Regions from separate parts of the Pseudoalteromonas sp. NEC-BIFX-2020_015 genome, predicted to be linked through region 1. Evidence: predicted binding sites of a transcription regulator. Region 1 holds the regulator's gene; the other holds the start of a gene.
What was found. Region 1 encodes ArgR, which controls arginine synthesis, uptake and breakdown. Its sites were predicted from a motif close to ANTGAATANNTATTCANT; they were not measured.
Positions count from the first base shown of each region.

Region 2: the regulator ArgR is predicted to act here: its motif matches at 2,009-2,026, upstream of HH219_RS14510 (OadG family transporter subunit).

Region 1 is NZ_JABCJL010000004.1:3,657-7,084, forward strand. It holds gene HH219_RS04095 (iron ABC transporter permease) at 1-15, shown strand, start outside; gene HH219_RS04100 (ABC transporter ATP-binding protein) at 16-1,065, shown strand; gene HH219_RS04105 (Dyp-type peroxidase) at 1,129-2,028, shown strand; gene argR (transcriptional regulator ArgR) at 2,025-2,492, opposite strand; gene mdh (malate dehydrogenase) at 2,710-3,428, shown strand, end outside.
Region 2 is NZ_JABCJL010000019.1:69,304-72,731, reverse strand. It holds gene oadA (sodium-extruding oxaloacetate decarboxylase subunit alpha) at 1-1,682, opposite strand, end outside; gene HH219_RS14510 (OadG family transporter subunit) at 1,693-1,938, opposite strand; gene HH219_RS14505 (DUF1328 family protein) at 2,464-2,637, shown strand; gene HH219_RS14500 (hypothetical protein) at 2,695-2,886, shown strand; gene HH219_RS14495 (TonB-dependent receptor) at 3,138-3,428, shown strand, end outside.

The sequences.
Region 1 (3,428 bases):
GAGCAACGTAGTTAAATGAGCAGTTTAGTCTTAGATAATTTATCGTATCAGTATAACGGCACCGCAGTGATTGAAAATCTAGATTTAACTGTCGCCAAAGATGAGATCGTCTGTTTGCTTGGTGCAAGTGGTTGTGGAAAGACCACGACATTAAAAGCAATAGCAGGGTTAATAGAAGCCAAGCAAGGTAAAGTCTTTATTGATGGTAAGTTAGTAAGTGATGAACAGTTATTTTTGGCGCCAGAGTATCGTAATATCGGTATGATGTTTCAAGATTATGCATTGTTCCCACATTTAACAGTGGCCGATAATATTGCATTTGGGTTAGCCAAAATGCCAAAAGCGCAAAAGCAGCAACGTGTTGATGAAATGCTTGAATTGGTACATTTAATCGGTTGTGCTAAACGTTTTCCACACCAATTGTCTGGCGGCCAGCAGCAGCGAGTCGCGATTGCGAGGGCACTCGCTTATAAACCTAGTTTATTATTATTAGATGAACCATTTTCAAATATTGATACCCAAGTACGATTTGAATTAATTGCTGATATCCGTCGTATTATTAAAGCGCAGCGCGTGTCTGCAGTATTTGTTACACACTCAAAAGAGGAAGCATTTGCATTCTCTGACACTTTGGCGGTGATGCATCGCGGAAAAATTGCTCAACAGGGCACCGCTGAGCAACTTTTTAGCTCTCCGAGTTCAAAGGTGGTTGCAGAGTTTCTAGGTCAAGGCATATACTTGGACGCAGAAGCATTAACGGCAACTGAATATAATACTGCATACGGGCGTGTTGAATCATTTGCTGCACGAGGTTCTCAGGCTCAACTAGGTCAGCTATATATTCGCCCACATCACCTTTTATTAACCGCGGTTTCAATAGGTGAGGAGGGTATTAATACAGTAACTATTATCAATAGTCGCTTTATTGGCTCCCATTATGTTTATAAAGTGATGATTGCACAGCAAGAAATAGAAGTTGCAGCTCAATTAGACCAGTCATTTAAAGAGAATGATCAGGTTACAATAAAAATAAAACCGCACACGGTAAACTTTTTCGCTAATTAGAGTAGTGACTTTTTATTTTAAAGCAAAAGCGCCGTGTATGAGACTTTGAGTTAAGGAAATACCATGGCGCAAGCGCAATCGGGGATTTGTGCTGAGGCAAACCTACACGGTTTGCATTTATTTTTTAATGTATTTGATGGTCATGACGAGTCATTGCGTAAAAAATTAAAGCGAGTCAGTGTGATTCAAGACGAGTTCGCTGATCAATTTTCAGAATCTATGCTCTCAAGCCTTGTGGCTGTAGGCGCGCAGTATTGGCCACATGTTTTACCTGAGTTCATTCCAAGCCAACTACAAAGCTTTCCTAATATTACGCATAATGATCATGTTATGGGGGCACAGCCGTTCGATTTATTTGTACAAATTCGTTCAGATAGAGAAGACGTAAACCATTTGTTCGCATTACAAATACTTAAATTGTTTGCCCCTGATGTTGAGCTTGTTGAGCAAGTACGTAATTTTCGCTTTTTAGATGGCCGCGACTTTAATGGTTTTATACTCGGGGGGGATACCCCCCATGGTCGTCAAAAGCGAATCACGGCTTTAGTTAGCAGGCCGGGGCACTTTGAAGATCAAGGTAGTTATATCCATGTGCAGCGTTATAAGCATGATTTGAGTGTATGGCAGCATCTATCATTACATGAACAAGAGCAAATAATGGGGCGTACGCGATTAGATAACACGCTGATCATACCACCGTTAGAAACCAGTCATGCAGTACGAACTGAACTTAAAGACGAGCAAGGTCAAGCGTTGCTTCTCAATCAAAGCATGCCTTACGGTGATGTAAATGAGCAAGGTGTATTAGCAATAAGCTGCGGCGCATTTGGCTCGGTGTTTGAGCAGGTGTTACGTAGCCGCTTAGGGCAGGGCGAATGCTATGACCATTGGCTTGATTTTACACAAGCTGATATGGGGTCGGCATTCTTTGCCCCGTCAATTAACTTTTTAAAGCAGCTTTAAACCGTATCAAATAAAAGACGAACACGCTCAAGGGTTACATCAATTTCTGAAATTTTAGCTGGGGCGATAAAAATAGTGTCGTCTCCGGCAATTGTACCCAAAACACCATCTGCTTTACCTAATGAATCGAGTAAGCGAGCAATTAATTGTGCAGCACCTGGGCTGGTGCGAATAATGATCATCATTTCATTATGCATAATATCAATCACTAATTGGCGCAATGGGCTTTTTGCTGTAGGTACACCCATTTCAGCGGGTAGGCAATATACCATCTCTTGTTTTGCATTACGCGTGCGTACGGCGCCAAATTTACTCAACATGCGCGATACTTTACTCTGGCTGATATTATCAAAACCTTGCTCTTTTAGAGCGTCTACGATTTCGCCTTGAGAACCAAAATTCTCCTCTTTTAAAAGTGATTTAAAGGCTTTTACCAGTGCTTCTTGTTTATCATGTGGTTGCATGTTGCTGTTCTGCTCTTGTTATTTGATGAGCTAAATTCTACACAAAAATGAATATTTATGCAGTAGTTGTTTGTCGTATGCGCTTTGTAAACAAGAAAGTTTACAACTATGGTCGAAATTATATGCAAAATAAGCAGGATAAATTTGTCTTTAGGCATTAATTTCATTATCTTTAGAGCCACAAATATTTCCCTATCTCAAATTACGGAGAATTCCAATGAAAGTTGCTGTATTAGGTGCTGCAGGCGGTATCGGCCAAGCGTTGTCTTTATTATTAAAAACAGGTTTACCAGCTGGTTCTGAATTATCACTTTATGATGTTGCTCCAGTTGTTCCTGGTGTTGCTGTTGACCTTTCTCACATCCCAACAGATGTTAAAGTAGCTGGTTTTGGTGCTGACGCACTTGACCAAGCGTTAACGGGTTGTGATATCGTGCTTATCCCTGCGGGTATGCCACGTAAGCCTGGTATGGACCGTGCTGATTTATTCAACGTAAATGCGGGTATCATCAAAACATTAGCAGAAGGCATTGTTGCTAATTGTCCTACTGCACTTGTGGGTATTATTACAAACCCAGTAAATGGCACTGTGCCAATTGTTGCTGAAGTTTTCAAAAAAGCAGGTACTTACGATGCTAAGCGTGTTTTCGGTATCACTACTTTAGATGTGATCCGTTCTGAAGCGTTCGTAGCTGAGCTTAAAGGTGTTGATGTTGCAACTGTGAAAGTACCAGTAATTGGTGGTCACTCAGGCACAACTATTCTTCCTCTTTTATCTCAAGTTGAAGGTGTTAGCTTTACTGATGAAGAAGTTGCAGCGCTTACTCCACGTATCCAAAATGCAGGTACTGAAGTAGTAAATGCTAAAGCTGGCGGTGGTTCTGCTACATTATCAATGGGTGCTGCTGCAGCACGTTTTTGTATGTCTTTAGTTAA
Region 2 (3,428 bases), on a different contig from region 1:
TCTGTTTCCATTTTCATGGCTTCCATGATCATTACTACATCACCTTCGTTAACCGTTTGCCCTGCTTTAACTTTAATTTTAAAGATATTACCGGCAAGAGGTGCATTCAATGTCTCCCCTGATGCGACTGAGGCAGACTGGGGAATTAACTCACTGTCTTTTAAAGTAACTTCTTTTAGTTCACCGCCTTGAGCAACAACTACATCATAAACTTTACCATCAACTTTTACGCTGTACTGCTCAGCAGTGACTGTTTTATTATTCGTTTTAGTTGGTTTTTCTGATTGAGCCGTTGGGGCCGCAGGTATTGCTTCGAATGCATCAGGGTTGTTACGGTTTTTAATGAATTTCAAACCAATTTGTGGAAATAATGCATACGTTAGCACGTCGTCTATTTGCTCATCAGCAAGTATTAAACCTTGCTCTTGTGCTTCTTTTAATAACTCAGCTTGCAGCGTCTCAAGTTCTGGTTTTAATAAATCAGCAGGACGACAAGTAATAACGTCTGCACCATCAAGCACGCGCTCTTGCAGCTCTTTATTCATTGGCGCTGGTGTTGCTCCGTACTCACCTTTTAATACACCTGCCGTTTCTTTAGTGATTGTTTTATAACGCTCACCCGTCAGTACATTTAAAACAGCTTGTGTGCCTACAATTTGCGAGGTAGGTGTCACTAAAGGCAAGAAGCCTAAATCTTCACGAACGCGTGGTATTTCAAGCAACACTTGATCAAGTTTATCTGCTGCGCCTTGCTCTTTAAGTTGATTTTCCATGTTAGTTAACATGCCGCCAGGCACTTGCGCTAATAATATACGACCATCAACACCTTTTAAACTGCCTTCAAATGCAGCATACTTTTTACGTACATCACGGAAGTAAGCGGCAATCTCTTCGAGCTGATTCAAATCAAGTTCAGTATCGCGCTCAGTTCCTTCAACTATAGAAACAATGGTCTCTGTTGCACTGTGTCCATAAGTCATACTCATTGAGGAAATAGCGGTATCAAGCATATCGATGCCAGCATCAATCGCTTTTTGATAGGTTGCTGTACTTAAACCTGTTGTTGCATGACATTGCATTGCAATTGGTATAGAAACCGTTTCTTTTAAACCTTTAATCAACTTTTCAGCATCATATGGGTTAAGTAAACCTGCCATATCTTTGATACAAATTGAATGACAACCAAGATCTTCAAGCTGTTTTGCAAGTGTTAGCCACATCTCCAGTGTATGGACTGGGCTTACTGTGTATGAAATTGTACCTTGTGCATGGGCACCAACTTTGATTGCGGCTTTGATTGCCGTTTCTAAATTACGCACGTCATTCATTGCATCAAAAATACGAAAGACATCTACACCATTTTTATGTGCACGCTCAACAAATTTTTCTACCACATCATCAGCATAATGACGGTAACCTAAAAGATTTTGACCACGTAACAGCATTTGTTGCTTTGTATTCGGCATTGCTTTTTTAAGGGCGCGAATACGCTCCCATGGATCTTCTCCTAAATAGCGAATACACGAATCAAATGTTGCACCGCCCCATGATTCGATCGACCAATAACCTGCATCATCAAGTTTTTCAGCAATAGGTAACATGTCATCTAAACGCATACGCGTTGCTAATAATGATTGATGAGCATCACGAAGTACCAGTTCTGTTAGTTTTAATTTAGCCATAAGTCACCCCTTATAATTTTTGTTTATTTTTGTACTGAGCGATGGCAGCACTAATTGCGGCAATGTGTGCATCTGGCACACCTTGCGCTTTGATTGATGGCGCACGAGCTGGTACATCTATAGGTTGCTCAAAACGACTCGCCACCTTAGACATTAATACAATTGCTGAAATCAACAATGAAAGAAAAACAAAAACGCCCACCATGCCTGTTGCCATCAAATTTGCTGCTGTCGCTAGTAACTCACCTATATTCATACTCTGCCCCTTTATATATTCAATACCTGATAGTTAACAAAGCAACAAAAGCAGGTAAAAAACCACTTTATATAAATAACTATGCAACAATCATATCAAAGTAATTAACCACTTCCAACACTTTGTAAATTGGTAAAACCAATTAATATAAAGCTAACATACCCACATTAAATTTAACACCCGACAAATCGCTATTATTTTTCAAGATATAGATGATAAAAATAGCGAATATAGCCAAAACTTATAAGCTATAGAATGCAAAGCTCCATCCCTATTTATGCAGTCTCTATATTTGATAATATTTCTTTTCTAAAAACCACTTAAATTAATTGGTCTTACCAATAGCATGGTGATTTTACATTCCTTTTTTTACTTAAGAACAAGTTACACATAAAGCGTGTAAATATTTCCTATGAAACTGATCCCTATAACGAATGAATAATCAAGCGATTGATTTTAAAGGACTTTAATATTGGCATGTAAATGGCATTATCTAATATGTACAAATTAACCAAGGAGAAAACAATGTTACGCTGGACAATTACATTTTTAGTTATTGCACTTATTGCTGCAGTGTTAGGTTTTGGTGGCATCGCAGGTGCCGCAGCAGGAATTGCTAAGATTATATTTTTTATCTTTTTAGTATTGTTAGTTATCTCTCTTGTATCAGGCGCACTACGTGGCAACGTGCCCAAGTAGCTGAGACAAAGTAACGCAACAGTATTACCACTATATTTATTTACAAGGAATTACATTATGAAATCTACAACAGTAAAAACAGCCGTTATCGCCCTTTTCGCTAGTTTTTTTATTATGGGTTGTGAAGACAATCACGCAGAAGAAGCAGGTGAGCGCATAGATGAAGCTGTAACCGATGTACAAAACAAAGTCGAAGACGCCTGTGAAAAAGTAAAAGAAGGTGTAAATGCTGAAGAAACAAACTGTTAACACGGTAAGTTTTAAATAATAATAAAAACGACTCTCTTGAGTCGTTTTCACTTAAGCCATTGTTAAAAAACAAATTACTACGAATAACCCCCCACCAAACGAACAAACACAAAAGCAACACTCTTTAAATTTTAGTAAAAAATTTGTAATACCTGATTTAGTTACTATATATTGTAGTGGCTAAATTAATGTCCCCTAAAAGGAACGTTGCAGTATTTGGTATAATCATTATAAATACTTGGGAGATTACAATGTTAAAGAATAAAATATCGCTTGCCGTAAAGCATGCGTTTAGCGCAGGTGTTGTTTCAACTGCACTTATTTATGCGCCAATTTCAGCGGCGGAAGAAACTAAGGTAGACAAAGACTTAGAAGTCATTTCAATTACTGGTAGTCGTATCAGACAACCTGGTGCAGTGTCAGCCAGCCCTATTATTTCAATTGGTGAAAAAGAACTTGGTTTTCAACAAGAGCCTGAAGTTGAGCAAATATTAAGAAGCTTACCTGCAACGGTTCCCGGAGATGGCAGTAACGCGAATAAC